4 regions of the Exiguobacterium sp. UBA3491 genome follow, and region 2 is predicted to be linked to each of the others. Evidence: riboswitches for the same ligand, from Rfam matches in the RefSeq annotation. Region 2 holds a riboswitch; each other region holds the start of a gene.
What was found. Region 2 has a riboswitch for thiamine pyrophosphate ahead of thiT (energy-coupled thiamine transporter ThiT). Riboswitches for the same ligand answer to the same signal wherever they lie in the genome.
Positions count from the first base shown of each region.

Region 1 (8,005 bases), on a different contig from region 2:
CGAGCCATCGCCGAAGACATCGATATGATCATGACAGGACACATCGGAATGCCGACAATCGAGTCTGAAGTCGTCACGTCAAAAAACGGCACTTTCCCTTTACCTGCGACATTGTCGGATGACGTCATCACGGGCGTACTGCGCGAAAAACTCGGCTACGATGGCATCGTCATCACGGATGCATTGAATATGCAGGCGATCGCCGACAATTTTACGGAATCAGAAGCCGTTCTGAAAACATTTGACGCCGGTGTCGACATCGCGCTCATGCCGACGATTCTTCGTTCCGAGCAGGATGTCATAAAACTCGACCAGATTTTTAAGGACGTGATTGCGGCAGTCAAAGACGGACGTCTGTCAGAGGAACGGATTGATCAATCGGTCGAGCGGATCCTGACGCTGAAGGCAGAACGCGGAATATGGAATGGCACGACGGATACGACATCCTTAGCTGATAAACTCGCGCAAGCGAACCAAATCGTCGGTAGTCCCGAACATAAAGCAAAAGAACGCGCGATGACGGAAGCCGCGGTCACACTCCTGAAAAATGATCAGCGGACGTTACCCTTCAAGCCGAAAAAGAATGCAAACGTTCTTGTGATCGCCCCTGCGACGGATCAAACGGACAGCATGAAAAAGACGATTGCTTCCCTGCCTAAGAACCGGAACTGGCACGTAACGACAGCGAATTACTCGGCTACTACGCTACCGCTCGACCAAAACCCGACACTACGGGCACAACTCGATGCAGCAGATTACATCATCGTTGGTTCAAACGTCAATACGAGTGCCAAACTACTGCCTACTGCACCAGAGCAAGCGATTCCAGCTTCAATCTTCCGGTATGCGAAACAAACAAATACACCATCCGTCTTGCTCAGTCTCCGTAATCCATACGATGTCGCCGTTCAACCGGACGCACCGGCACACGTCCTCGTCTATGGTTTTAAAGAGGATCCGAACGGACCGGACTCTGAAGCAGGCAATCTGAAATCAGCGGGACCGAACCTCCCTGCTGGTATTCGAGCAATTTTCGGAACGTTCAAACCGCAAGGCACCTTACCAGTTGATGTGCCGGTCTTTCAGAACGGTGTCTTTACCGATCAACTGCATCTCGAATTCGGTGATGGCTTTAAAAACTGGAAAAAATGAGAACATGATACACAAAAGACCGAGCCCCCTTTAAAGGATGCCTCGGTCTTTTAATGATTGATACGGATATTCCGCTTCTTCTTTCGCACGATGGTAGACGCGGTATAACCAATAGGTCAGTAATGCATAGACGACAATGACAAGAACAGCAGAAATGTAGCTCCCCATGCTATATGCTACCTTGAAGTTTCGAGTCGTAGCGGATATACCGGACAACACGATTAAAGTTGGAATGATATATCCAATAAATCTTACTTTGACTTTACCCAGCATTCGTTGCACGGCATACGCGGCGCTGATTGCGAGTACGATCACGATGATCTCCATTTCTACCCCTACTTCCGCTAAATGTTATACCTAATTCTACCATCTATCCGTTTAAGAAGATACCGTCCATGCTGGAATCGTCTCGTAAATCGACGTAAACGTTTCTTCCGTCCATCCCATATGCCAAAACAGCAACTCATAATAACAGCTCGTCACGAAATGCCGTTTCATCCGCTCTCGTTCAGCCGAGCTTGCTTGTTCCGCCAACGCATCAAGCCGTGCAATCTGTTCAAAGACGACCTTTTCGAACCATTCCGAACTATATGTGTCGATCCATTGCTGATAGATTTTTTCATCCGGTGTACACGTCAATAATTGTTGTCCAACTTCATAATACAACCAGTAACATGGCAAGATGGCAGCAATCGTCTCACCAAGCGTCCCTTCACTCGCATGATGCATGTGGGAGACGTAAGCATATGCTGTCGGTGCCGGTTCAAATGCTTCAAGATCTGCTTCTGTGATACCGAGCGGCTCAAAAAATGATTGATGTAAGCTCAACTCTGCCTCGTAAGTCGAAGTAGCATGCTCGGCAAGTGTCGCGATCGTCGCGAAGTCGTCTGCTTTTGACGCTGCCTTCGCTTGAATCTTCGCAAAGTGTTTTAAATAATAGGCATCCTGCATGACGTAATGCCGAAATTTCGAGAGCGGTAACGTCCCCTCCCCGATTCCTTGAACGAATGGGTGGGTAAAACTACTGTCCCAATACGCTTGTGCCGCTTGCTTGATTTCTTGTGTGAATGTCATGATCTCATCCTCCTCTTTTTTATGAAACGAAAAAACACCACCCCGAAACACACGGGCATGGCGCAAGAAGAACAAGACTTGACGCCACTTCCCTCCGTAAGTACGAACTTAATCAGGTTCAAAGGGTCCGAACGTCTTCGTTCGTCTCAGTCGGTCAACCGACTCCCCTAGTGGTCATTATTCGATTCAAATCCACTATAGCATGCTGAAAATGGAAGTCAAGTTGTCCTCTTTTCGCTATACTATGGAGTGTCAGAAGGCGGATATCGTCTCCATCTACAGACCGATTCCGAACTCCTTTCGTTCTCGTACACTAATTTTAGTACCTGATACTATAGTTCATTCTGTTACTTACAATTGGAGGAATTCATTATGCATACACCAACAAAAATCATGGCGTCAGCCGTTATCGCTTCTGCTTTATTACTTCCGACAGCCGCATCCGCTGAGCAAGTCGTTGATAAAACAATCGTCACTCTCGGGGAGTCGCTCGGCGCAAAGGATAAGGCTTGGGTGCTTTCCCGTCTCAATGCACCGGAAGGCATCACGCCGATCATCGCCACTTCTGCTGACGAAGAAAAATATCTCGGGAAAAACATTCCCCAGTCGCAAAAAGGTGGCAACATGTATTCATCCGCTAAAATCGAATTGACGGAAAAAGGTGACGGACTTTCCGTTGCGACGGAAAACATTACGTGGGTGACGAAGGATATGTACTTGAACGCTCTCGTCACGGCAGGTGTCAAAGATGCCGACATCACGATCACTTCTCCTTATAAAGTGACTGGAACATCAGCACTGACAGGAATCATGAAAGCCTATGATCAAACTTCGGCTGAGACCGGAATCAAGCTGAGTGACGAACGGAAAGATTTAGCACAGCAAGAATTATCGGTCACTTCAGACGTCGGGAAGACAGTCGGGACAGATAAAGTCGCTGATTTGATGAATGAGATCAAGGCCGAAATCGCGAATCAAAAACCGGAAACAAAAGTCGAGATCGAAAACCTGATCGTCCAAGTCATTCAAAACAACAACATCCAACTGTCTGATGCACAGATGGATCGGTTGACGAATCTATTCAATCAAATGGAGCAAGCGAACATCAACTGGGGGCAAATCGAGAGTGGACTAAAAAATGCTGGTCAAGACATCCATGCGTTTGCAACGTCCGAGGAGACAAAAGGATTCTTCGCTAAATTATTTGATGGTCTGAGTGACTTCTTCAGCTCGATTGCTGGTGTGTTCAAATAATTCAGACTTCCGCAATTAACAAGATAATGGTAAACTGATTGTATCTGAAACGAAAGGTGGTGTGAAATGATGGACTTTGCTGCGTGCAAACATTGGTTAATGGAACAATTGTATCTGTTGCGCGCGATTTTTCATGGAATGGCGTTCTAAGGCACCCGTCTGCCCTTTTTAGAACTTCATGATTGAAAAATACAGCAAAGCGCATCTTTCACACACTAGGGAGAGTGCTATTTGCGCTCTCCTTTTTTAATGCGCGCGAAAGGATCAACTCATTATGATGATTTGCGACATTCAACATCTGACAAAACAATTCGGAGGCGAAACGATCTTAACGGACGTTTCCCTCTTCTTAAACGAACACGATCGTGTCGGTCTGATTGGACGAAACGGGAGTGGTAAAACGACATTACTCCGCTTACTTGCTCGCCTTGACCAACCGGACGGTGGCGTCATCTATCAAAAGAACGGTTTGACGATTGGCTACTTGGAACAACTTCCCACTTATGCCGAAACGATGACCGGACTCGACGTCCTTTGGACGGCGTTTGAAGAGATCCTCGCAATCCGTTCTCGGATGCAACAGTTGGAGCTTTTGATGGCGACAGCGCCAGATGATCTGGATGCACTACTCGTTCGATATGCGGAAGCGACAAATGCATTCGAACAAAAAGATGGCTATCTACTCGACTCGAAGATCGAGCGCATGGTGAACGGATTACATTTACGTCCGTTACTCACTCGCCCTTTCCATCAGTTGAGCGGCGGTGAGCAAACTAAGATTTGCCTCGGTCGCATGTTGCTGATGGAACCACACCTCCTAATCCTTGATGAGCCGACGAACCATCTTGATTTAGCTGCCGTTGAATGGTTAGAACAATTCTTACGGGACTACACTGGAACTATCCTGCTCGTCTCTCACGACCGGGTCTTCTTAGACGCCGTCGTCACCTCGATCGTCGAGCTTGAAGATGGTGAACTGACCTCCTATCTAGGGAACTACAGTGCGTTCGTCGTCGAACGAGAACGTCGCTTGATGGAACAGTTCCACGCCTATCAGGAACAACAGAAAAAAATCAAGAAGATGAAGGAAGCGATTCGTCGACTACGGCAGTGGGCAAACGAAGCATCTCCACCGAGTGAGAAATTATTCCGTAAAGCAAAATCGATGGAGCGGGCACTCGAGCGAATCGAACGGATCAAACGACCGCAACTCGAAGCCAAAACCGCTGATGTCTCTTTTTCTTCTACCGATCATACGAGTCAAGTCGTCTTTCGCGCTGAAGAGCTCTCTTTCGCTTACGATTCCCGTCGCATTTTCGATGTTGTCTCGTTCGAAATCATGGCTCAAGATCGGGTCGCGATCGTCGGAACGAATGGGAGCGGGAAATCGACGTTGCTCGCACTGTTGCTTGATGAATTGTCACCAGACGCAGGCACGCTCACGCGTGGACCATCGAACCGGATCGGTTACTTGTCCCAGCATGCCCATTTCGAGGAGGATGCTCGCTTAATCGACTGGTTTAGAGACCGCATTGCCGTTCCAGAAGCGGAAGCCCGCCATATTCTTGCCCGGTTCCTGTTTTTTGGACCGACTGTCTTTCGGTCTATTTTGTCACTAAGCGGAGGAGAACGTGTTCGATTGCAGCTTGCCGTACTCGTTCATTCGTCGATCAACGTTTTGATTCTCGATGAGCCGACGAACCATCTCGATATTGAATCAAGAGAGACACTCGAAGAAGCACTCGAGAATTTTTCTGGTACATTGATTGCCGTCTCACACGACCGCTATTTCTTGAATCGGCTTTTTCCGCAGATCCTGTGGCTCGAAAATGGTCTGACGCGTTATCATGGTACGTATACGTATGCTCAACAGAAGCGTACTGAGTTCGCTACGTCTTCCTCACTCCACGTAACCCCTCAAAAACCAAAACGCTTGTCACAATACGAGTTAGAAGTGCAGATCGAGCGGCTTGAACAGAAATTAACAAAACGTGAAAAACCGACCGATACCGTTTCTAAAAGCATCCAACAGCAACTCGATGACCTATACGAACAGTTGCTACAGTATGGATGATTTAGCTTTACTTGCCTGTCACTCTCGATACCGAGAGTGGCAGTTTTTTCGTTCATTCACAAGATTTCAGCATACGGTTTTTTAGCTAACCTTATTAAGTTTTAAAATTTTATTTTATTTTGTTGTTGATTATTTTCAGAAAATTCGTATAATTTAGCGTATAGTTTTTATTATTCTTTGGGAGGAATACACCATCATGAACGCCATTCAGCAAGTCATTCAAGGAAGTGTCGATTACGCTAACAACATTTTATGGTCGTATGTATTAATCGCTGTATTGATCGGCGGCGGGATCTACTTCACCATCCGAACTGGCTTCATCCAATTCACTTACTTAAAAGAGATGTTCCGCGTCACGCTCGATAAAAGTGAACAAACAACAGACGATAAAGGAGAAAGCATCACTTCTCTCCAGTCATTCTTCATCGGTGCTGCGACACGGATCGGTACGGGTAACCTTGCCGGTGTCACGATTGCCGTCACACTCGGCGGACCAGGTGCCGTCTTCTGGATGTGGATGGTCGCTCTCTTAGGGGGCGCGACGGCTCTCATCGAAAGTACACTGGCTCAAGTCTATAAAGTACGCGATACGAAATCGAACGCATACCGTGGTGGTCCTGCCTACTACATCGAAAAAGGCTTGAAGAACCGAGCTCTCGGAATCGTCTTTGCAATCTTGATTGCTGTGACGTTCGGCCTTATCTTCAACTCCGTTCAATCAAACACGATTGCCGCTGCCTTTGACAATGCGTTCGGTATCAACACAGCTGTCGTCGGCGCAGCACTCGTCGTCTTGACGGGACTCGTCATCTTTGGTGGTGTCCACCGTGTCGCGAAGTTCTCTGCAATCATCGTTCCTATCATGGCAGGTCTCTACTTGATTGCTGCTCTTTATGTCGTCGTTACGAACCTGACGGAACTTCCTGGTGTGTTCGCAATGATTTTCAAAAGTGCCTTCGGAATCGAGCAAGCATTCGGTGGCTCGGTCGGTGCTGCAATCTCACTCGGTGTCAAACGCGGATTGTTCTCAAACGAAGCGGGAATGGGGTCTGCTCCAAACGCTGCGGCGGCGGCTGAAGTCTCTCACCCAGCAAAACAAGGTTTCTTACAAACACTTGGTGTATTCCTTGATACGTTGATCGTCTGTACAGCGACAGCAACGATTATTCTCCTCAGTGATAGTTATGCGGCTGGAAATGGCGAAGGAATCGGCATGTTGCAAAACGCGCTCTCCGAAGAATTTGGTGCAATTGCCCCACCATTCATCGCACTCAGCGTCTTCTTATTTGCTTTTAGTTCGATCGTTGGTAGTTACTACTACGGTGAGACGAACATCGAGTTCATCAAACAAAGTCCAGCAGCCGTCTTCGGTTTCCGGATTGCGACAATGGGCTTCGTCTTCATCGGATCTGTTCTCAGCCTCGGTATGGTATGGAGTTTTGCCGATCTCTTCATGGCAGGCATGACATTAATCAATATGACAGCGATCCTCCTCTTGAGCGGCATCGCTCTCAAAGTCATCAAAGATTATCAGGAACAACGGAAACAGGGACTCGATCCTGTCTTCTCAGCAAAAGCACTCGGGATTGAAAATACGGAGTGTTGGGACGTTGAAGAAGAAGCTCGTCCTGCTGCTGGTGAAGTGCCGCCATCACAATGATTTAACTCTGAGTTCAAACTTCAACACCGAGGAAGCCATGCGCCTACTCGGTGTTTTTATTTGTAAAAAAGAATTTGGATTATGTTTTCATCGGACAGGGAAAAAGTCAACAGATTGCCCCGAAGGAGGAATTCATCTTGTCTCAAGCTATGTTGATCATCAACCCGTCTTCTGGTAAAGAACTCGGAAAAAAACACGCGACGCTCGCTGAAGAGACGCTTGCTACTCGCTTTCAAACCGTCGACGTTCGATTCACGGAAAAAGAACACGATGCAACGGAATTCGCACGTCATGCCGCCCAGTCTAATTACGACGCCGTCATCGCCATGGGTGGTGATGGAACGGTCAATGAAGTCATTACTGGAATTGCCGAGCAACCACATCGTCCAACACTCGGGATCGTACCGCTTGGGACGGTCAATGATTTATCACGCGCGTTACACATCCCGACGGACCCCGAAGAGGCGATTCAGATATTAGCTGATGCCCCTGCCCGCCCGCTTGATATCGGTAAATATGATGATCATTACTTCATGAACGTCATTGCGGTTGGTCTGATTGCGGAAGCCGTCGAAGAAGTGAGCATCGAACAGAAAACGTCACTTGGATCGGTCGCTTATTTCATTGAAGGTCTGAAAGCCTTTAAGGATCATAGTCCTTATCCAATCGAAATCAACTCTGCCGAAAAACAATTTGATGGAGAAGCCCACTTGTTAATCATCGCCTTGACGAATTCCGTTGGTGGATTCGAATCGTTTGCGGAAGAAGCAAAAGTCGACGATGGATTACTG
Region 1 is NZ_DFQK01000022.1:18,908-26,912, forward strand. It holds partial or broken gene B4F99_RS08730 (glycoside hydrolase family 3 N-terminal domain-containing protein) at 1-1,152, shown strand, start outside; gene B4F99_RS08735 (hypothetical protein) at 1,183-1,479, opposite strand; gene tenA (thiaminase II) at 1,531-2,226, opposite strand; TPP riboswitch at 2,299-2,405, opposite strand; gene B4F99_RS08745 (DUF1002 domain-containing protein) at 2,599-3,480, shown strand; gene abc-f (ribosomal protection-like ABC-F family protein) at 3,755-5,554, shown strand; gene B4F99_RS08755 (alanine/glycine:cation symporter family protein) at 5,751-7,214, shown strand; gene B4F99_RS08760 (diacylglycerol/lipid kinase family protein) at 7,352-8,005, shown strand, end outside.
Region 1: linked by a shared signal. The riboswitch ahead of tenA (thiaminase II) and the one ahead of thiT (energy-coupled thiamine transporter ThiT) in region 2 are both predicted to bind thiamine pyrophosphate.

Region 2 (8,005 bases):
TTCACAGATGTCACGTCAAGACCTAGTGCCTGACTGAGCGTGTATTTCACGCGACTCTGTACGTTGTTCGCCACCTCTGAGATTTTCGTTCCATAGCTTACGATGATATGCATATCGATATGGACCTGCTCTGAAGCCTGTCGAACGATGACACCGCGTGCAAAGTTCTCACGTTTTAAGAGTTCAGCAAGACCATCCTTGATTTGAGACTGGGATGCCATACCAACGACACCAAAACATTCCATTGCTGCGCCGCCCGCAAGTTGCGCGACGACATCATTATCTACATCAATCTTTCCATAGGTCGTTTTCATCTCGATCGCCACCTGAGTAGCCCCCTTTGAATATTGTATTCTTCTCATAATTCTACTATAAGGACCTACTATTGAAAAGTCGCCGTACTGACTATACAATGAATAAGTGAAAAATAGTAGCGGTCAAACGAACTTTTACCATCATCCTCATCCATTATTTTAAATTTCGAGGTTGTCTGTCAAGTTTTTTTCTTGTCAGCTACTTTTTTTATGTTGCAACCGCCCTGACACCATGCTAAGATAGCAAAGTGTCTATTAGGACGAACGCAAAACAACATAAAAGGAGGCGGAACGCATGGCACGTAAATGCTACGTTACTGGGAAATCGCCAAAGTCGGGTAACAACCGTTCACACGCATTGAACAAAACAAAACGTACTTGGGGAGTCAACGTACAAAAAGTACGTATCCTCGTCGACGGTAAGCCAAAAAAGGTTTGGGTTTCAGCTCGAGCTCTTAAATCAGGTAAAGTCGAACGCGTATAAGGCGCAACCACCGGATGGGAATCTTCCCTTCCGGTTTTTTTATGCCCTCATTTATTTTTCTCATAAACTAATTGTCGCTTTTATTGAAAACGCTTACAATAGGAACGTACTTTATTTTGTCTGAATTGGGGGAAGTCATCATGCAACTCAAACGAGAGATGACGAGTCGACACCTGTTCATGATTTCACTCGGTGGAATTATCGGAACAGGCTTATTTTTAGGGTCAGGATTAACGATTTCACAAGCAGGACCTCTCGGGGCGGTCCTCAGTTACATCGTGGGTGGGACCATCATGTATCTGACGATGTTATGTCTTGGAGAATTAGCGGTCTATCTGCCGGTCTCGGGGTCATTTCAGACCTATACGACCCGCTTTATCGGACCAGGGGTCGGCTTTGCCGTCGGTTGGATTTACTGGCTCGGCTGGGCTGTGACGGTCGCACTTGAAATCACAGCTGCCGGTAGTTTGATGGACCGTTGGTTTCCGAATGTGCCGGTCGTTGTCTGGTGTACCGTCTTTACGGTCTTGTTATTCGGTTTAAACGCCGTCTCCGCCAAAGCGTTCGGGGAAGCGGAATTCTGGTTCTCAAGTTTAAAGGTACTCGCCATTCTTTTCTTCATCATTCTTGGTGGCGCAGCTTGGTTTGGCTGGTTACCGATGGAAGCAGATCGTCCATCCTCATTGTTTGCAAACTTCACGGCAAGCGGTTGGTTTCCGAACGGAATTCTCGGTGTCTTGACGACGATGATTGCTGTCAACTTTGCTTTTCAGGGGACCGAATTGATCGGTGTCGCGGCTGGGGAGTCCGATACGCCTGAAAAATCGATTCCAAAAGCTATCCGGAATACAGTTTGGCGCACGTTCATTTTCTTTGTCTTATCGATCACGATCGTCGGTGCATTGATTCCGTATGAGACGGCTGGCGGAGTCAGTAGTCCATTCATCATGGTCTTTGATGCGATCGGCATCCCGTATGCCGCTGACTTGATGAACATCGTCGTCTTGACAGCACTATTATCCGTCGGGAACTCGGGATTGTATGCCGCGACCCGAATGTTATGGGCAATGGCACAAGAAGGGATGATTTCAAAGAAATTATCTTATGTTAATGCCCGTGGTGTGCCGATGCGCGCTTTACTCTTTACGATGATGTTTGCGATGTTATCGCTTCTGACAGCTTTTTTCGCAGAGGATACCGTCTTTATCTGGCTCTTGTCTTTAGCTGGACTCGGTGCTCAAGTCGGTTGGATTTCAATTTCCGCTTCGCAACTTGCGTTCCGCCGTCAGTTCATCCGAAACGGACATGATCTATCCGAACTAAAGTTCAAGACGCCATTCTATCCAGTATTACCGTTGATATCGTTGACACTTAATGTCGTTGTCCTTTTCAGTCTTGCGTTTCAAGCGGATCAACGAATTGCTTTATACATCGGTGTTCCATTTTTCCTCGTCATGTGGGGAAGCTATCATCTGTTCGTTAAAGGAAAACACCTATCGGCTCAAAGTGACATTCGAGTCGCCCCTTCCCAACTCGAAGAATAATGCCATATGAAAAGAGGCCGCGGTATCATCCACGGCCTTTTTTCATATGCTTGTTCTATTCCTTAAGTGTTCGCATCATCAATAGTTCTCCTTGATGGAGCTCTACTGTCGCTTCTGACGTACTCCATTCATTACTGACGGTCAAGGAACCTCCGACCGGAACAGGATGCATATCAAGTGGATATTTGACTCCAGCTAAACTCAAGATTGACGGCACAAGTGGAATGAAAGAAAGATAATGATAGCTTTCGGCTTCGACTGCATACGATCCTACTGCCAAATATCGCACCTCTTCCCGTTTCGTGACGAGTCGCGCTTCAGGGTATTGCTTCAATAAATACACATTTTGAACGGTCATGTCGAGTCGTCCACCTGTTGCTCCGACGATGATAGTATCATCAAACCGTTTCATCTCTGATACTGTACGAAGGGCGAGTTCGAGATCCGTCTCATCTTTCTCAGCCGGATGAACGATTGCTCCTTCAGGTACGTAACCAAGCGAATCAAAATCACCGATCGTCATGTCGCATGTCAGCCCAAACAATTCAATAGTCTGAACACCACCATCGACACCAATGATGAAATCACTAGACTGACAAAGCATCCGCAAATCAGGCACTTCTTCTTGAGGACCGGCGCACACGAGAATCGCCCGCATCTCAGATGCCTCGTGCTGAATAACGTAGTAAACGTGGCGCAGTTGTAAAGAGGAGACCCGCGACGACACCGCATAAAACATAAGATGGTACCATGTATGTCGCGTTATAAACTAATGAATATGGCACGACTGGACCTTCTGCATATTTCGCGAAGAACACGATTCCGCTGATGACATGACAGATATAACGGAGTCCTGCGCCTAATAGTGTTGCAAGGAGAACGAACGCCATCAAACGTTTCTTTTGTCCGTTACGTGCAGTTTGTCTAACCTGACGGGCGAACAGACCGCTCAGTCCGACGACACCGTATGCAATCGTGTAATCGAGTAATGGTTGGACGATCGTCAAGACTTGTGGGGCGAACATCAGTTGGATCGTACCAACAAGCGCTCCTGTGACGACACCTCCGATGACACCGTGGCGAAATGCCATGACAAAGATCGGTAACATCGCTAAGCTGATTGAACCGCCTTGTGGCATTTTAAATGGAATCAGTAAATCAAAGACGACCCCGAGACTTGCGAAGATGGCAATTTCCATCATCATTTGTAACCGTTTCATGCTATTTCCTCCTTCATTGTACGAGAGGACGCAAAAAGGCAATACGACGAACGCCGTACTGCCTGCGTGCGCCACATCCCTACGTCCGTTTGAACGGAACAGGTTCGAAGGGTTAAAGTCTAAAAGACTCCTCTCAGCCGCTTTTCAAGCGACACCCCTTGCGGTCATCATATTTCGTTTTCTCGTTCTTATTATACGGCAGCCCCTTGACGAATGCTAGTGATCGCTTCCGCATAATCTGGTGCATTGTAGATTGCTGATCCCGCGACAAGAACGTTCGCGCCGTTTTCGATGCAAAGTTTTGCTGTTTCCGGGTTGACGCCACCATCAATCTCGATTTCAAATGTCAGATCACGATCTGCTTTCATTTGTGCAAGTGATGCGAGTTTTGGCATGACATTCTCGATGAAGGCTTGTCCACCAAAGCCCGGATTGACCGTCATCAATAAGACCATATCGACATCCTCAAGGACGTGTTCAATCGTCGATAATGGCGTGTGAGGATTCAAGACGACCCCTGCTTTTGCACCGGATAGCTTGATTTGTTGTAAAACACGGTGGACGTGGTTCGTCGCTTCGACGTGGAACGTCACGATATCTGCCCCTGCCTTAACGAAATCTTCAACGAAACGTTCTGGCTGGTCAATCATTAAATGGACATCAAGGACCATATCCGTCTTTTGACGTAAACTGCTGAGCACAGGCAGTCCAAACGAGATATTCGGTACGAACTGACCATCCATGACATCGAAATGGATATAGTCCGCGCCTGCTGCCTCGACTGCTTTGACATCACGCTCAAGATTCGCAAAATCTGCTGATAAGATAGATGGTGCAATTTTAATCATCTTCAATACCTCCGGGCTCGATTCTTGATTTCGTCTATAAACATACCATAGTTCTCATAACGAGAGGACATGATTTCTTGTGCTTCGACGGCTTCCTTGACAGCACATCCGGGTTCATTCAAGTGCAAACATCCTCGATACTTACATTCGTCCTGTACAGCCACGAATTCAGGAAAACTCCACCGTACATCCTCGATTTCCATATCATACGGAAAATCAAGGTTCGAGAAACCTGGTGTATCAGCAATCAAGCCTTCGGCAAGTGGCATCAACGTGACGTGTCGTGTCGTATGCCGCCCACGTCCGAGTGATTTCGAAATCGCACTCGTCTCTAAGTCGAGTGTTGGTTCAAGTGCGTTCAAGAGCGAACTTTTCCCAACACCGGATTGTCCGGCAAGAACACTCGTTTTCCCGGCCAGTAACGGACGGACTTGCTCAACACCCGACAACGTCTCACTGGATGTCTCGATGACCGTATATCCAATCTTCCGGTAAGCGGCAATTGCCTCTCTAACTGCAGGACCTTTGACATCATCAAGCAAGTCCATCTTCGTTAACAGGATGACGGGTTGGATTTCCTTCGCTTCGATCAAGACGAGGAAACGATCGAGCAAGTGCGCTGAAAAATCAGGTTCTGCAGCCGAGACGACAAGCAACGCTTGATCGATATTCGCGACAGGCGGGCGTACTAAAAAGTTGTCCCGCTCCTTCACTTCGAGAATATACCCGGTCTCACTTTCGATATGAAGAACGACTTCGTCTCCAACGACTGGACTGATGCCGCGTTTTCGGAAATTCCCTCTTGCCCGTGAACGGACCTCTCCTTCTGGTGTCATGACATCATAAAAGCCACCCTGCAGGCGTATGATCGTTCCTTCTCGATTCTCTTCGATGCGTTGTTCCGTCATCCTATGCACTCCTTTTTCATCACATTTACTGTGCGTCTTTTGCTTGATTGTACGTGATGGTTTTTGAACGATACACCGTATCGTCTTTATAAATCGTAATCTTGCCTTCTTCTCCCGGATCAATCGTCACCGGCACGTCGAATGTCTCATCTTGGTCAATTGATTCCTCGATGACGGTCCGCTTCCCTTTCGCATCTTCCGTCTCAATCCGGATGACTTGTTTCGGTGGTTCCTCGTCCTCGTTCTCGCTGACCGCGTCATAGACGACCTTTTCAGGGAACGTCGCTGTCAACGTTTTTTCTTCCTCACCTTTTGAGATGAAGACCGTCACGGAGTCGTTCGGTTCGACTTGAGTCCCTGCTTGTGGGAATTGACGGATAACTTGATCGAGTTTCACGTCGCTAGAAAATTCTTGCTCGAACGTTCCATCGAGCCCTTTTTCGTCCAGGTAGGCTTTTGCTTCGTCACTCGATAAGTTCGTCAAATCCTTCAACTCGAAGGAAGATGTTCCTTCCGAGACGGTGATCGTAATCGTTTGTTCTTTCGCGATGACCTCCGTACCAGCCGAGATCGATTGCCGGATCACATTACCTCGCTCGATTTCATCCGACTTTTCACGTTCGACCTCGACTTTAGCGAATCCAGCCTCTTTTAACGTCTCAATCGCCTCTTTTTCAGCGTCATCTGTCACATCCGGTACTTCGACCGGAGCACTTCCGGTAGAGACGACCAAGTTGACTGTCGAGCCCTTCTTGACCTGTGCGTTTTCACGCGGTGTCTGACTGATGACGTCTCCCTCATCGACCGTATCACTGTTTCGTTCTGTCGTCTCGACAACAAATCCAAGTTTCTCAAGCTTCGTTTCCGCTTCATCTCCATCCGTTTTGACGACGGACGGTACCGTAACGGTAGGATCCGGCCACATCGCAAACGTCGTAGCCGCTCCACCGAGTAATACCAGTAATAATAGGATGACCCACCAGCGTTTTTTCTTTTTCTTTTCTGACGGTTTCGGTTGAACGGTCGTGACGACAGGTGTGTCCGGTTCCGCTTTTGATTCTTCTGGCACTTGTACAGGTGATAAGACCATCGTCTTTTCCATCTCATCCTCTTCTGCACCTCGGATGCCTTCACTTGCTCGTTCGTCAGACAACGCCGTCACCATATCTGCCTTAAAGGCTGCGACGGACTGCTGACGGTCATGCGGTGCTTTTGCGAGCGCCTGCATGATACAGTTCTCAAGCGCTTGTGGCACTTTCGGATTCAAGACGGATGGACGACGCGGTGTATCTTGCAGATGCTTCAAAGCGATCGCAACCGGTGAATCACCCTCGAACGGGACTTGTCCTGTCACAAGTTCGTATAAGACAGCACCAAGCGAATAGATATCCGACTTCTCATCGGCAAATTTACCTTTTGCTTGTTCTGGCGAGAAGTAATGGACAGACCCAAGGACGGACATAGTATGCGTCAGAGTCGCATTCGACATCGCCACAGCGATTCCGAAATCCGTTACTTTGACGGTACCATCCTCTCGAATCAACATGTTTTGCGGTTTGATATCGCGATGGATGATTCGGTGTGCATGGGCATGATCGATCGCATCACAAATTTGAGCGATGATATCGACGGCCTGCGGCACAGGTAATGCTTGATTTTCACAAAATGTCTTTAATGTCATACCATCGATATACTCCATGACGATGTAATAGATGGCATCTTCTTCGCCTACATCATAGACGGCAACGATGTTTGGATGATTCAAGCTGGTAGCAGCATGCGCTTCACGTTCGAATCGACGAATGAACTGTTCGTCATGCGAAAATTCAGTCCGTAAAATCTTAATGGCAACATGACGCTTTAAAATCTCATCATAGGCTTGATAGACATTCGCCATCCCGCCACTTCCAACTAGCCGTTCTATGCGGTAGCGGTCATTTAATCGATCTCCGTATCGCATATTCAGACCCTCTTTCTTTCTTTGAACCGGATGGCGGCAATCGTAATATTATCCGCGCCTCCTCGAGCATTCGCTTCTTTCACCAATCGTCCGACGATCTCATCAAGCGGATCATCCCGTAAGATGATCTGTTCGATGACATCATCTGGCACTTCATCGGTCAACCCGTCGCTACACACAAGGACGAGGTCATAGTCTGGAGCATCTCTTACTTGAATGTCGACTTCGACCGTTTCGTTCGAGCCGACCGATCGTGTGATGACATTTTTACGTGGATGATTTTCGACTTCCTCGTCCGAAAGCTCTCCCATTTGTCGTAACATGTTGACGTAAGAATGATCATCCGTCAATTGTTTTAACGCCGTACCCTCAAGGGCATAGACCCTACTGTCTCCAACATGACCGATGACGAGCAAATCCTCGACCCAGCACACACAGGCAATGGTCGTTCCGACGATCGCAAGTTGTTCTTCTTTTGAAAACTGAAGAATCCGGGCATTCGCTTCGGCTACGCGTTGTTCTATCCATTCGGACAATTCCATCGGACGATTTGGCATGAGTGAAAAGGATGCTTCAAATACCTCGCGAACGATCGCACTTGCGATATCGCCAGCAGCGTGACCTCCCATACCATCCGCAACGACGGCAAGACCACGTTCAGCGTTCCCGGTGAGTAATACCGTATCCTCATTTTTAGTCCTGACTTTCCCAGTGGTCGAAAGGTGAG
Region 2 is NZ_DFQK01000032.1:456,142-464,146, forward strand. It holds gene B4F99_RS14810 (Asp23/Gls24 family envelope stress response protein) at 1-326, opposite strand, end outside; gene rpmB (50S ribosomal protein L28) at 610-798, shown strand; gene B4F99_RS14820 (amino acid permease) at 939-2,342, shown strand; gene B4F99_RS14825 (thiamine diphosphokinase) at 2,398-3,000, opposite strand; gene thiT (energy-coupled thiamine transporter ThiT) at 3,002-3,562, opposite strand; TPP riboswitch at 3,622-3,731, opposite strand; gene rpe (ribulose-phosphate 3-epimerase) at 3,754-4,410, opposite strand; gene rsgA (ribosome small subunit-dependent GTPase A) at 4,413-5,318, opposite strand; gene pknB (Stk1 family PASTA domain-containing Ser/Thr kinase) at 5,344-7,278, opposite strand; gene B4F99_RS14850 (Stp1/IreP family PP2C-type Ser/Thr phosphatase) at 7,281-8,005, opposite strand, start outside.

Region 3 (8,005 bases), 380 kb from region 2:
GGCAAGTCTTTTGATGTCCATACGCTTCCCCCCGGTCACCCGATCGACTTGGGGCTACTCGCTCATCAATTGAGGCAAACGGCATACAACTGGATCTGGTTGACGCATTGTGAGACGTCAACAGGTGTTCTCTACGATCTTGATGCAGTAAAAGTGCTGTTAGATCAACGAACCGCACTCGTCGTCGATGCGATCAGCGCTGTTGGAACCGGACATTTCTCATACGCTGGCTGCACTTTCGTCACGACTGTTTCCGGGAAAGCGATTGGTGGTTTACCGGGTCTTGCGTTCATTGGTCACGCAGATCGCGTCCTACCTTCTCTCTGTATTCCCCGTTATCTGGATTTAGGGCTCTACGCGGAAGGGGTTGCCTTTTCCGGCTCGTCGAACCTGTTGCTTGCCTGTCAGGCAGCGCTTGATGCCCTCGATCTTAATCAAGCAGCAATCAAGATGACCTATCTCGAACAAGCCGTCCGCGCAACTGGATTCCAACTCCTCGCACAACAAGAAGCACAAGCGCCGGGAATACTGACGATCGTTCATCCGTCCGCAACTGATTTAGGCGACGCTCTGCGCATTCAGGGGTATCACGTCCAGTACGAAAGCGACTATCTCGTTTACAATCAGTGGCTTCAAATTTCGACGATGGGACAGACGACGATGCGACAAATTGAACGTCTCGTTCATGTTTTAGTTCGTGAAAATCAACGAATCACCATAAAGAATGAAAAAAATGAAAGACCTCTCAACCCCTGATTTCAAGCAGTTTGGAGGTCTTTCGACTTCAAAAAGATAAAAAAAGAGGTTTATGGATTTAAAACATAGGGGTATAAAATCACTAGCACCGCATCAAACCGGTGACTTACTCACACATGTTTCTCAATATCAGCGTAATGACCTGGGAGAGAAATGCAAAGTCACGAAAGCGTCAGACTCATAAGAGTCTGAAACCGATTGTCTTAGCATGATTCATATTGTTCAGGATTCGTCCTGCTCCTACATTCATTACCTTTTGAGGGCTATACCAAATTCAAGGGGGAAATGAACATGTCAGTTAATTTAACAGCCGAAAAACGCGAGGTACGTCCACGCTCACTCCGTAAACAATTGCGTCATGAAGGAAAAGCTCTTGGCGTCGTGTATGGTTACAAAGTGGAAAGTACACCAATCGCATTTGAAGAAAAAGAATTGCTTAAAATCGTCCGAGAAAACGGTGAAAACGTCTTGATTTCACTCAAACTCGACGGTAAAAATATTAACGTCTTGATCAATCGCCGTGATATGGATGTCTTCACACCAACCGTCGATCACGTTGAATTCATCGCTGTGAAAATGGATGAAGAAACAGAAGTCGAAGCAGACGTTGTACTCGTTGGTGAAGCAGCCGGTGCAAAAGTTGGCGGCTTCCTATCACAAACACTCTTTAAAGTAACAGTCGCCGCTACACCAGATAAATTACCAGAGAACGTCGAAGTCGACGTCACGAACCTCGAAATCGGCGATTCGATTTCTATAGCTGATCTTCCAGAGCAAAAAGATTTCCGCATCGTTACAGAAGGCGATATTCAAGTCGCAGCTGTCGTCGAATCGACACTCGAGCAGGATCTTGAAGAAATCGAGGAAGCAGAGGGACAAGCAGAAGCTGGCGAGGACAACGAAGCGTCTTTAGAAGAAACAGCGGAAGAGAACGAAGACAACAAATAAGTCGTTTAACGATACGCCCTTTGCGGCGTATCGTTTTTTTATGTCTTGACAACAGACGCTGGATTGCCTAAAGTGAACAGCGTATCACCTATTACCATATCCACTAGGGGAGCCCAATTGGCTGAGACGATTCACTTCGGACCCTTCGAACCTGATCTAGTTCATACTAGCGTAGGAAAGTGGAGCGATCACATCCAATGACTCCTGCTGCGCGCAGTTTTTCTGAGGACCGCTCTCTTTTTTACGGAGGGCGGTCTTTTTTGGCGTCTCCCCCATTCAAAGGAGGACGTATCTGATGCAACACTGGAAAATGAAAGAAATCATGGTCATGATGATGCTCGCCGTCGCTTGCGGCGTCATCTATCTCGGTTGGTCAACACTCTGGTTACCGATCTCAGCGGTCTTCGGACCTGTCGGTGCCAACTGGATGTTTGGTATCTGGATCATTACGAGTCCGCTCGTCGCAGCAATCATTCAAAAGCCAGGTGCCGCTTTAATTGCGGAAGTCGTCGCGGCAGCCGTCGAACTGTTCACGGGAAGTCATTTTGGTTTATCCGCTCTTCTGATCGGAGTCTGCCAAGGACTTGGTGCGGAACTCGTCTTCGCGATGACGCGTTACCGTCGTTATGACACATGGACCTTGATGTTATCGGGTGTCGGAGCCGCGATTGGTAGCATCGTTTATAGTCTAATCGCGAACGGATTCGGTTACTACACAACGACGACGTTGCTTGCGACAACTGGCTTACAATTGATCAGCGGCGCATTACTCGGTGGCTTGCTTGCAGCGATTCTCGTCCGTCGCCTTGTTGCGACCGGTGTCTTGAACGGGTTTGCGGCAGGACGTGCGAAACGGGAAGTCGCATGATTACTGTCGACGACCTCAGCATCCGCTATCCGGGTCAGATGAAATCGGTGCTCAATCATGTATCGCTGACGATCGAGCACGGGACGACCCTTTTGCTTGGTCGCAGTGGGAGTGGCAAGACGACATTACTTCATGCCCTTGCCGGACTGACACCGGAAACGATTGAAGTCGAACAGACTGGAACTGTTACCCGCTCTGGTTCGGTCGGAGTGCTGTTCCAAAATCCAGAAGAACAGTTTTGTATGGAGACGATCGGACGGGAAATCGCTTTTAGTTTAGAAAATCGCTCGATTCCACGCGTGGAGATGGATGAACGAATTGAACGCTTACTCGCACTCGTCGGTCTCCCTCTCCCCTTCTCTACACCGATCGCGAGTCTATCCGGAGGAATGAAACAGCGTCTCGCGCTCGCAGCGGTCCTAGCACTTGAGCCGACGATCTTATTACTCGATGAACCAACGGCTCAGATTGATCCAATCGGACAACATGAGCTGATGGCGTTGATTTTTCGGATTCAAAAAGAACACGATTTAACGATCGTCTTGATTGAACACCAACTTGATGTCTGTTTGCCGTACGTCGACCAAGTCGTCTTACTTGAGGACGGATCGATTACTGCGACGGCGGATCCACGGGATCTGTTCCCGCAGGATTACAAAGAGCTTCAAACGAAAGGTATTTCCGTTCCCTCTTTGTATCCGTATACCTTAGAGACGTTACCCATAGATGGACCGCAAGCGGCGCGACTTCAGGTGCCTTCCGCTGTCGCTACAGCTGGGCGCTCTTTGTTACACGTCGCTGCATTATCGACGAAAGCGCCATATCCGTTGACCGATGCGACATTTTCCATGCAGACAGGAGAATGGGTGATGCTGCTCGGGGCAAATGGATCCGGGAAAAGTACATTGCTTGCGACACTCGGGCGGTTGCTTCCCAATCGTGGAACGTATCAGCTCCAGGGGCGTCCGGTTCATCGTTACTCCCGGCGTCGCTTTTATGAGCACGTTGGCTATGTCTTTCAACAACCGGATCTGCAGTTTCTTAAGCTGACGGTCGAAGCGGAAATCGACTGGAGTCACCGGGCAGCGACGAATGTTAAGCGCGCGGCGTTGCTTGAACGGCTGGAACTGACATCTGTCAAACAGCAGTCACCACTTGCTCTTAGTACGGGGCAACAACGACGGCTCAGCGTCGCAACGATGATCGGACAAACGAAAGACTTGTTGTTGCTCGATGAACCGACCTTCGGACAAGATGGATTGACGACACGACGCTTAATGGAACAGTTACAGATGGAACAACAGAACGATACGACACTCGTCATGGCGACGCATGATATGGAGCTCGTCGCCCGGTATGCGGATCGTGTCCTCGTCATGGAGCAAGGACGGATTGCTTTTGATGGTCGCCCAAGCGAGTTATTCGCTGACGTTCCATTACTCGAGCGCTGTCAGCTACAACGTCCACTTTCGTACCAATTCCAGGAGGTGAAACGTGATGCAAACGAACGTGTCCCCGTTCGCTGAACTCAATCCCGTCATTAAGGGAAGCGGATTGTTTTTGATCATGTTTGCCTTGATTGCAACGAATGACTGGGTCAAAACGTTAGTATTCCTGAGTTTTGCTATCGCACTGCTACTCCTCTCCGGATGGGGTCCTTTTGATTTCTTGAAGCGACTTGCGCCGTATAGTCTATTATTCTTATTGACGTTCTGGATGATGGCGGCTTTCGGCAAAGGAACGAATATTCTTTGGTCGTTCGGTTGGTTTCATGTCACGTCGGAAAGCGTCGCGCACGGCTGGTTACTTGCCTTGCGGATGGCCACGTTCGTCTGCCTGAGCCTCGCTTTCGTCACGACGACCGATGCGACCCGTTTCGTAATGAGCTTGATCCATCAGGCGAAGTTATCGCCCCGCTTTGCTTACGGATTCCTTGCCGGGATTCGCTTTCTGCCGCAACTGGTCGAAGAAGTCCGCGTTTTGCGGCAAGTCCGGATGATTCGCAATGTGCACAGTCGCTTTCCTGGTGATGGATTTCTTTCAATTGGCTTACCGCTCTTCTCACGGTCGATCCAGCGGGCAGAACGGATGGCGATTGCTCTCGAAGCCCGTCACTTTTCAGCAGAGCGAACGTATTACGAGGTACCGGTCGTTCAGCGTCAGGATATTATTTATCTCGTGGTCATCCTCCTATTCATTAGTCTTGTCTTTTGGCTATGATTACCGCCACCCGTATCCGGGTACACTCTAGCAAGACAGATTGAAGGAGAACGACATGAAACGTATCCTCTTGATTGGTGCAGGTCACGCTCACCTGCATTGCATTACACACGGACCAACAGAAGACGTCGAATGGCTGGTCCTGAACGCCTCGACGTACCAATATTACTCGGGCATGTACTCTGGACTTGCTGACGGAACATACGACATGGATGAGATGCGTATTGACGTCGCCGCCTTATGTCGTGCCTATGATAAACCATTCATCAAGGAGACCGTCATCAAAGTCGACCCTGTTGAAAAGTTCGTCTTCGGTGCATCCGGCAGACGTTACACCTATGACGTCGTCTCAACGAATATCGGCTCATTCGACTGGTCGGAAGATACGACGCGATTATCGATTAAACCGAATTACCGGTTACCGGATACATTAAAGCGACTGCAACAAGCAAAGCGTCCGGTCGTGATTGGGAGCGGACCAGCTGCCGTCGAGATGGCAGCGTCCTTGAAAGCGGCGGGGGTACCGATCACATTGATCACGGATCGAGATATCCTTTCTCGTCATCCGGCAGCGGAAGCCATTACGAGACGGTTAAAAGAACTCGGAGTGTACTGGATCAGGGAACGTCCTATAGATGACGAACTACCACTCCGCTTTAAGCAACACCCACCAATCGAGTCAGATGCAATCGTCCGCTTGACGGGTGCCGAAGCTCCGGCATTGTTTGCAGACAGCAATCTCTTCACGGAAAACGGATTTTTACTCGTCAATGAACAGTTACAAGCGCTCGATCATCCAAGCTTGTTTGCTGCGGGTGACGCGGCGACCCTCGTCGCCTACCCCGACATTCCGAAGAATGGTGTCACGGCTGTCCGACAAGCGCCAATTTTGCTTACGAACCTTTTACGATACCTCAAGGAAGAAGCACTGCAAACCTATCGTCCGCAAACGAACTATTTGACGATTTTATCGATGGGACCGCGTCATGCGGTTTCCCTATATGGTCGTCATTATTCGACTCACCCGTTCGGTTGGTACCTGAAGCGCTGGATCGATCAACGGTTCATGCGGAAGTATCGCTCTTAAAAGCGTGCGCCGGCGCACGCTTTTTCTGTACACAAAAACACAAGCCATGGACGCGTGTCCATGGCTTGTTAAATTAGACGGTTTGATTTCCTTTAACGTACGTCAGTAATGTCTCGTTGAACTTCTCTTGTTCGTCAAGTAACATCCCGTGTCCACTCTCTTCGAAGACTTCGAGTCGCGCATGTGGGATTTCCTTTTGCATCTCTTCCGCAAACTCGAACGGACAGACTTGGTCTTTTTTACCGTGGATGATCAACGTATCGACTTTGATGTTCTCGAGTTTTCCACGTAAGTCTTCGTCACGCAAGGCGATTGCTGACTGAATCGTTCCGTGGGATGAAGCGGCGATGCTAAGACCATGGAACCATTGTTGCAGCGGTTCTGGATGTTCCTTCGCAAAGAAGATTTCACCGAATCCTTTGAGCATCGACGGGCGATCCTGTTTCGTATCGGCAATCAACGCATCGACTTCTTCTTTCGTCATCCCGTATGGGTAGCCGTCACGTTGCGTAAAGACCGGTGCCGCAGCTCCCGCAAGAACGAGCTTACTGACTTTTGAGTCCCCGTAGTGCAAGAGATAGGACAAGGCGATTCCTCCTCCCATCGAGAAGCCAAGCAACGCGACATTCGTTAATTTCAGCTGTTCGATGACTTCATTGACATCGGACGCCATCGTCTTATAATCGTATCCCGTTGCTGGTGCATCTGATTTGCCATAACCACGATAATCGATTCCGACGTAACGGTACCCTTCTTCGACGAGCAGGTTCTTTTGATACTCGAACATGTTGTTGTTTGCTGGCCATCCGTGTAAAAAGACGACTGGTTGACCCGAACCGACATCCTCAACGTAAATCTTCGTGCCATCAACTGCTTGAATGAATGTACCCACCATAAAACCCCCATAGTAATAGATTGACCATGCATGCCTCTATTATTCCCGAGTTAATGGATGTCAAACATCTTGATGTTGAAACGTTATAGAAAATTCTGTCTATTATAGAAAATATGGTAAAATACAGACAATCGTATAGAGGAGGTTTTTCATGAGACGCTATATACATACCAGTATTCTCGCAGGAGCAGTTCTCCTTGCCGGGTGCGGAAAAGAACAATACTTAGATCTTACATATGATGCCAATTACTGGGGCGGTATCTCGACTACCTTTGATGGTCAAGAAATACCGGATCTCCCGAAAAAACAAACGGCGGCTTTGTTGAAGGTTTGTCAGCAAAAACCAGATAAGATGCGCTTGCCAGATCGACATGTGCAACACGAAGGATTTGATTTATACTTCCTACCTCCGAGTGTCCAAGGGCGCGAGTTCCAACACGTTCGTTTCCTGTCAGACGAAAAAAAGGACTATTTGGCGTGTCAGCCGATTCGCCACGCGGATTATGCGGTCCACCAAATCAAGCGCAGTGATTACCCATTCGTCGATTGGTCGAACCAACCGCTTAAAGCTAAATCGACAGACGTTCACTTTAAGCCTGTCCCAAAAGAAGTGACGGATCAACAAAAACAAGAAAATGAAGAAAGTAAAGACACGAAAGGACTTGGTCGTTACCTTTTCCCATCGTATCAATTGTCCTTACCACCGGAAGGACAATTCGTTCTCTTCATGAAAGACAAAAATAAGGATAAAGAACAAACACTCTTCGAGACGACCGAGTCCCGAGTCGGTTCCGAATTGAATTTAGCTTTTCGTGTCATTCCGAATAGTGGTTTGCAGCACACATCGATTGAACTCATGACCAGTGGTGATCGTATTGGGATTCCATCCGTCATTCAAGACCATGTAATGGGGCAATCATATCAAATCCAGCGAAAGCAACTTCCTGCTACGCTTTCAATGGGACAGACGGTTCCTTTTGCGACTGTTTGGAAGAAAGAAGGAGGCAAAATCGTTCAAGAAACATCGCTATATATGCGTCTTAATCAGACCTACAAAAAACCTGAGAATTACAAATATGGCTTTCTTGATGCATCACCAACCACATATGTCGGCTACATTCACGACTCACCAAAGCAGCTCATCGATAACGATTTTAAATTCATCTCGGCCATTCCGGATAAACTAGCAAAAAAAATGGCTCAAGAATTAAAAGAGACCGATGTGATGGAG
Region 3 is NZ_DFQK01000032.1:71,455-79,459, forward strand. It holds gene B4F99_RS12675 (GNAT family N-acetyltransferase) at 1-14, shown strand, start outside; gene B4F99_RS12680 (50S ribosomal protein L25/general stress protein Ctc) at 1,048-1,704, shown strand; TPP riboswitch at 1,800-1,899, shown strand; gene B4F99_RS12685 (ECF transporter S component) at 2,000-2,572, shown strand; gene B4F99_RS12690 (ABC transporter ATP-binding protein) at 2,569-4,098, shown strand; gene B4F99_RS12695 (energy-coupling factor transporter transmembrane component T family protein) at 4,070-4,792, shown strand; gene B4F99_RS12700 (NAD(P)/FAD-dependent oxidoreductase) at 4,848-5,879, shown strand; gene B4F99_RS12705 (alpha/beta fold hydrolase) at 5,953-6,771, opposite strand; gene B4F99_RS12710 (hypothetical protein) at 6,926-8,005, shown strand, end outside.
Region 3: linked by a shared signal. The riboswitch ahead of B4F99_RS12685 (ECF transporter S component) and the one ahead of thiT (energy-coupled thiamine transporter ThiT) in region 2 are both predicted to bind thiamine pyrophosphate.

Region 4 (7,640 bases), on a different contig from region 2:
TACTTGAGAAGACACACAACTTCTGCCCGTATTCAAAAGCGACTCGTGGCAACATCGATGTCGACCTTTCTGTTAAAGTCGTTGATTCGTTATAAGAAATACATCCTTAAGGAGGGTTTTCGATGGCACCAAAAGAAACCGATCGTCCAAATGAAAAATTGGAAGATGAACGGGATCGTCTGTCTGATAAAGAACGGAAACTGACAGAGGAGCAGCAAAAGGAAATCCTAAAAGGGAAAAACGAGATGCCAGATGATCCGGTTTCTCCACGAGATCGCGGAGAAGATTCGATTTAAATTCAAACAACTTGGGAGATGAATCACATGTCTAAAAAAGTAGCAGTCGTACTCGCCGATCATTTTGAAGATGTAGAATTCACTGGACCGGTTGATGCGTTAAAAGAAGCGGGGCACGACATTACTGTCATTGGTGCCAAAAAAGGTGCAGAGCTTGTTGGTAAACAGGAAGATGCAAAAGTAACCGTTGATCTCTCAATTGATGAGACATCGGCGGCAGACTATGATGCCCTTTTGATACCAGGTGGATTTTCACCAGATTTACTACGCGAAGATGAGCGTTTCGTCTCATTCGTCGAAGAATTCGATATGTCAAAAAAACCGATCTTCTCGATCTGTCATGGACCTCAGTTGATGATTAACGCCAAAATCGTTAAAGGAAGAAAAATGACAGGTTATAAATCAATTCGCATCGACCTAGAAAATGCTGGAGTAGATTTCGCGGACGAAGAAGTCGTCGTTGATGATAATTTTATCTCAAGTCGACAACCGGATGACATTCCTGCATTCAATCGAGAAATCGTTGCAAAACTCGGCTAATCGTATAAAACAAAAATCAGCACTGCGTTATCGCAGTGCTGATTTTTTTATGAGTTCTCTGGATAATCACAGAGTTCCGTGATAACCCCATGTGAATGACGAGGGTTCATATAAATCAGTCGTCGTCCAAACGGCGTCGTTCGATACGTATCTTCTAAAAATGTTAAGCCTTGTTGTTTTGCTTCGGCGATTGCTTGATCTAAATCATCAACACGGTAGGCAATGTGATGGACTCCTTTTCCACGTTGTTTTAAAAAACGAGCGATTGGACTATCCTGGCTAGTTGGTGTCAACAGCTCGATATGCGCATCATCGAACTCGATGACGGCGATGTTGGAAGCGACACCAGGTGCGGGGTTTGAGTACTCTTTTGTTAATGTTCCACCAAGTACTTTTGTATAAAATGAGATTGCTTCTTGCATATCGCGAACGGCGATGCCGGTATGATCTAGTTTCATCTGATGTTTCCCTCCATTCGCTTCAGTTTCCCAAAAATGAATCAAAGTTGCAATGGGAAGCTGTTTTCCATCATTTTCTATTACATAGAAGAAGAACGATTTATTTAAAATGAAATATCACTGAAATATTATGGAAGAGGAATGAATGCTATAATCAAAAACGTTCCTATAAATAAGAAAAACTATTATAGAATTTAATTTTAACGTAACTGTTATTCCATATAATTCATCGACATACTACTAGAGAAAAAGAGGGAATACTACATGAAAAAAACGTTCGCGTCGCTCATCGTTTCCGCACTAGTTCTTTCATCAGCACCTCATTTTGCAGCAGCTGACGATTTAAGTGAACAGAAAGCTAAAAACGAACAACAGCAACAAGACAATGCTAAAAAACAAAAAAACTTAGAGTCTTCCGTTAATCAGGAGGGTCAAAAAATTTCTAAGACGCAACAAGAAGTCAATCGATTAGACGAAGCCTTGAATGAAAAGATCTTTGCTGTCGAAACGAAAGATCGTCAAATTAAGGCGACGGAACGAGAAATCGTTCAACTTGGAAAAGAAATCGAAAAGTATAAAGCGAAATTAAAACGCCAAGAAAAACTACTTGGGGATCGTCTTCGTGTCATGCAAGAAAATGACGGGAACTCGATTAAATGGGAAGAAGTCATTTTTGGGGCAAAAAACGTCGGTGACCTCGTTAGCCGTGTCATGGCCGGAAAATCGATTTCAAAGCAAGATGATAAAATGATCACGGATTATCAAAATACGCAAAAGCAATTAGCGGATGCACAACAAGAAGTGAAAGACAAGAAAGCACAATTGGTTGTTGAAAAGCAAGAATTGAAACGCCAACAAGCAGAACTTGAATCGCAATTAAAAGAGCGAAACAAACGCTTAAAAGAATTACGTAAGAAAAAAGAGAAATTTGAAACACAATTGATGGATGCAAAAGAAGTCCAGCAAATTCTGATTGCTCAAGAAAAAGCGATTGCAGCTGAAAAGGCAGCACGTGAACGTGAAGCACGGATCGAAAAAGAGCGTCAAGCTCAAGCAGCACGTGAAGCAAAAGCGCGAGCAGAAGCTGAAGCAGCTCAAGCAGCGGCTCAAAAAGAAGCTGAGCAACAAGCAGCTAAAGAAGCAGCGGCTCAGCAGGCAGCACAAGAGAAAGCGTCGCAAGCCGCGAAACCTTCTGGTTCGACGAAACAATCGACTCCAAAAGCATCTACACCTGCGCCAGCACCAGCTGCGCCAACACCGTCAGCACCTGCGACACCTAAACCGTCACCATCATCCGGTGGTCTGTTCATCCATCCAACGGTTGGGGCTGTCACGCAAGGCTATGGCTCAGCAGGTGGAGAAAACGGTTATACGTTCCATAACGGGATCGACTTTGGTGGTCCGGTTGGAACTCCAATCGTTGCAGCTGCAACAGGAACAGTCATTACAGCATCAGGTGGTGGTCCTTACGGAAACCACATCATGATTGCCCACCAATTAAACGGTAAAACGTACACAACATTGTATGCTCATATGAGCGCACTCAATGCTCACGCAGGTCAACGCGTCAGTCAAGGTGAACAAATCGGTTTACGTGGAAGCACTGGGAATTCAACTGGTCCACACTTACACTTTGAAATCCACGTCGGTGGATACAGCTATAGTGCAACTGGTCCAGCTAGCTCAGTGAACCCAATGACGATGTTTTAAACAGTAAAGAATCGTTGCTTATGCAGCGGTTCTTTTTTTGCGATTTTCAAAAAATAAATGATTATATTACAAAAAACGTTTTCATTTGAAATGTAAATGAAATTTTTTTGAAACGATTAGGGTGCTATAATCTATTTCAGATGTGAGAGAAACTTGAATACTATAATAAAATATGAAAAACATAAGTGAGGAAAACGATATATGCTAAAAAAACTAATTTCTACCATTGTTTTAGGAGCATTACTTATAACAGGAACACAACCAATTGCGGCAGCAACGATCAAAGAAAAAAAGGCTGAAAATGCCGCAGAACAACGTAAATTAGAAAAAGCAATTAAAAAACAAGAGTCGAAAATTTCGAAAGAACAACGTCAAATCAATCGAATCGATGCAGCGATCAACGAAAAGATTTTTCAGATTTCCGAAAAAAATAAACAAATCGAGAAATTGAATTTGCGAATCGATGAATTAAAAGCAGACATCGTTCGCTACGAAGAGATGTTGAAAAAACAAGAAGAACTACTCGGTGATCGTCTACGTGTCTTCCAAGAAAACGATGGAAACTCAATCAAATGGGAAGAAGTCATTTTTGGATCGAAGGATTTAGGTGATTTATTTAGTCGTGTCATGGCAGGGAAAAAAATCGCGGAGCAAGATGATAAAATGATTTCGGATTACATCGCAACCCAACAAAAGCTAGCGGAAGCAAAACAAGCGCTCGTTGAAAAAAAGGCGAAGCAGGTTGAAGAGAAGAAAACATTAATCGAACAAAAAAAAGCGTTGAAAGTTCAAATGAAAGAACGCAGTGCTACGCTTAAAAAATTAAGAAAAAGTAAGACGAAGTTTACGACAGAACTTCTAGACGCGAAAGAACTACAAGCGACACTTGAAGCTCAAGAACGTGCGATTGCGGCAGCGAAGGCAGCAGCTAAAGTGGCGGCTGAAAGAGCAGCAGCCGAGAAAGCAGCAGCTGAAAAAGCCGCTAAAGCGAATGCTCAAGCAGCAAAACAAGCAGGTAAGAGTTCAGAATCACCTACTTCAGTTGCTTCACCCGTTGTTTCGAGCGGTGGGAAATTCGTTCGTCCATCTTCTGGTGGCGTATCACAAGGGTTTGGACCAGCAAGCGGTGCGAACGGCTATACGTTCCATAATGGTGTCGATTTCAGTGGTTCGGTCGGCTCACCAATCGTCGCAGCAGCAGCTGGAACGGTCATTACAGCTTCAGGTGGTGGGCCTTATGGAAATCACGTCATGATTTCTCACTTCCTTGACGGGAAAGTCTATACGACAGTCTACGCTCATATGAGTTCGTTATCTGTTCATGCAGGACAAACAGTTTCTCAAGGTCAGCAAGTTGGAACACTTGGTAGTACTGGGAATTCAACAGGACCACACTTGCATTTCGAACTACATGTCGGAGGCTATCAGTACAGTGCCTCTTCTCCTCTGAATGCAGTTAATCCATTAGCATATCTATAATTCAAAACGAGCTTCGGCTCGTTTTTTTCTTGCCGCTATGCTACAGTTAAGGCGAAATGAATACTTGAGCAACTAGGGGAGCTGGAGGAATCCGGCTGAGAGGAAAACCAATCTGTTTTCGACCCTATTACCTGAACTGGATAATACCAGCGTAGGAAAGTTGAGCCGAACGGATACCGAAATGGTTGGATAACGATTTCGTATAGCGTCGACTGCTTTTTTACAGCGGTCGACGCTTTTTTTGTCGGTAACAACTCCCTTACATTGCTCGATGGAAAGGTGAGAAAAATATGAAACATGTATTGACGATTGCGGGATCTGACTCCGGTGGTGGAGCTGGAATTCAGGCAGATTTAAAGACATTTTCAGCATTGGGCGTTTATGGGATGAGTGTTTTGACAGCGGTAACGGCTCAAAATACACTGGGCGTTCAAGCAGTAGAAGAGTTATCATCGGAAATCGTTGATGCCCAATTAGCTTCAATCTTTTCAGATATTCGTGTGGATGCTATCAAAATCGGTATGGTCTCGAATGCACAAACGATTCACGTCATTGCAACACATCTTCGCAAACAGACAGTTCCAATCATACTAGACCCTGTCATGGTCGCAAAAGGCGGGCATGCCCTATTGCGGACGGAGGCAGAGGAAGCACTAATCGCGGAGTTACTGCCACTTGCGACACTCGTCACACCAAATTTACCGGAAGCAGAGCGCTTAACAGGGCAATCAGTTACTAATCTAGAGGAGATGCGACTGGCGATGCATCAGTTGGCTATGAAGACTGGAGCTGTCTTGCTAAAAGGTGGACATCTACCGGGAGCTGCCACGGATTTATTATGGGACGGGCAAGAAGAATACCGTTTCACATCAGATCGGTTAGATAATCAACATACTCACGGAACAGGCTGTACCTTATCTGCAGCGATTGCGGCACGGATGGCACTTGGAGAAGCTTTACCGGACAGTGTACGTCAGGCCAAGAAGTATGTTACAGAGGCGATTCGTCATGGATTTGCTCTCGGACAAGGGATTGGACCGACACATCATTTTCATTCACTTTGGAGGGATTCACATGTTTACGACCATTCTTAAACACAAACCACTCATTCATCATTTGACGAACACAGTCACGATCAATGATTGCGCCAATGTCACACTTGCCGTTGGCGCATCTCCAGTCATGGCGGAGGATATTCGCGAAGTGGAAGAGATGGTTCGACTCGCGCAAGCTCTTGTCTTGAACATTGGAACAATTGATGCAGACATGCAAGCAGCTCAACGACTCGCCGCAAGCGAAGCGAGACGCTTGAACGTTCCGATCATCCTTGATCCAGTTGGAGCGGGAGCCACATCATTGCGTACGTCCTTTTCAAAAGAATTGAGTAGACTCGGATGTACGGTCGTTAAAGGAAATGCTTCAGAAATCAAGACATTGCTTGGGGAGAATGGACGAACAAAAGGAGTCGATGCTGCTAGTGATGAGATCATGGATCGAGAAATCATTCGTGCATTCGCTCGTAAACAAAAGTCCGTCATTGTCGTCACAGGTCCAATCGACTACATCACGGATGGCATGCGCGAAGTGGAACTACAAGTAGGTACGCCGCGTCTCGGAGACGTCACAGGTACGGGGTGTATGACAGCTTCTTTGATTGCGAGTTTTCTTGGTGCAGGATATTCTGCGTTTGAGGCAGCAGTCCACGGAACATTTATCATGGGAAAAGCAGGAGAACAGGCAGCATCAGAAAAAGGTCTAGGTAATTTCAAACGAGAGTTGTTCAATGCAATCAGTCTGATGACGGAGCAAGATTTGATGGAGGTGGTAGAACATGTCAATTGATTATTCCATTTATGCGGTGACAGATCGTCGATATCATCCGGGAGTTGCAATCGAAACGGTCGTTGAAGAAGCGATTTTAGGTGGTGCAACGATTATACAATTACGGGAAAAAACAGCGCAGGGAAAGGAATTCTTCGAACAGGCAGTCCGGTTAAAGAGACTGACGGATCGTCATGATGTTCCTTTGATTATCAATGACCGAATTGATATTGCGTTACTTGTCGGAGCTGGTTTGCATATCGGACAAGAAGATATTCCTCTAACCGCAGCGCGACGTCTCTTACCGAACACTGTGATCGGCGTATCGGTAGCAACCGTCGCGCAAGCGATTGAAGCAGAACGAGATGGAGCATCTTATTTAGGTGTAGGTTCTCTATTTGCGACGTCATCGAAAGCAGACGCCGACTCGATGCCACACACGATGCTTCAAGCGATTCGCGAAGCCGTGCGCTTACCTTTAATTGGCATTGGCGGAATTACGGCAACGAATGTCGCTTCTCTTCCTATCCCATTAGAAGGATATGCGGTCATCTCGGAAATTTTTGCTAAAGAAGATCGACGGCGTGCTGCACAACATATGACAGATGCTGTACGGGAATGGCATCAATCTCTTCAGAACAGGGTATAATCCGTTCAGAGGTGATTGTATTGAAATGGCAGACGATCCGTTTTCGGGGCTATTGGATCCGGTATCGATTGGAACCACAAATCATTCGCGTGGATAATCGGGGGATCTACCATTTGGGGAAAATTTTATTTCCGCGTCCTAATCGTGTATCTTATGAAATGGCTCTCTTGCTGAAGGAAAAGTATGAAAGACGCTACAAACGTCCGTTGTATATCAAGACAAGTTCGATCGCTACAGAAATTTGGGGACACACCCACTTAGACATCTATTATCGAATACTGCTTCGTCTCCCGATTCCTGCTCGATTACGTAAGCGTTATAGGAATCGATTGGAGAGTACGAAGATCATCGATATCGGTGTACGTGCGGTCGATCAAAATCGAATCGTTTGGGATATCGGTGATTACGTAGGGGGATGGGTTGTATTTTGGCTCATTCGTAGGCGGATGCGCTGAACTTGCAAATGTCCTGTTTCTCATGGTGCAATATAGAAATAGAAACGAGGTGACGGACATGGACATTCCCCGTTGTGAAACGATTGCTATTGATGAACAGCGTGCGTCTGAGATTGGACAAGTCGTTGATACGATTCCGACGCTTGAAATCGGAAAATTATTTAAGATCCTTTCAGATGCGACACGACTACGAATCGTTTATGCGTTGACGATCGAAGAGGAATTGTGCGTT
Region 4 is NZ_DFQK01000030.1:117,267-124,906, reverse strand. It holds gene B4F99_RS11905 (organic hydroperoxide resistance protein) at 1-95, shown strand, start outside; gene B4F99_RS11900 (hypothetical protein) at 123-296, shown strand; gene B4F99_RS11895 (type 1 glutamine amidotransferase domain-containing protein) at 324-836, shown strand; gene mce (methylmalonyl-CoA epimerase) at 884-1,294, opposite strand; gene B4F99_RS11885 (murein hydrolase activator EnvC family protein) at 1,559-3,004, shown strand; gene B4F99_RS11880 (murein hydrolase activator EnvC family protein) at 3,206-4,483, shown strand; TPP riboswitch at 4,548-4,658, shown strand; gene thiD (bifunctional hydroxymethylpyrimidine kinase/phosphomethylpyrimidine kinase) at 4,774-5,577, shown strand; gene thiM (hydroxyethylthiazole kinase) at 5,558-6,325, shown strand; gene thiE (thiamine phosphate synthase) at 6,315-6,953, shown strand; gene B4F99_RS11860 (hypothetical protein) at 7,067-7,408, shown strand; gene B4F99_RS11855 (ArsR/SmtB family transcription factor) at 7,467-7,640, shown strand, end outside.
Region 4: linked by a shared signal. The riboswitch ahead of thiD (bifunctional hydroxymethylpyrimidine kinase/phosphomethylpyrimidine kinase) and the one ahead of thiT (energy-coupled thiamine transporter ThiT) in region 2 are both predicted to bind thiamine pyrophosphate.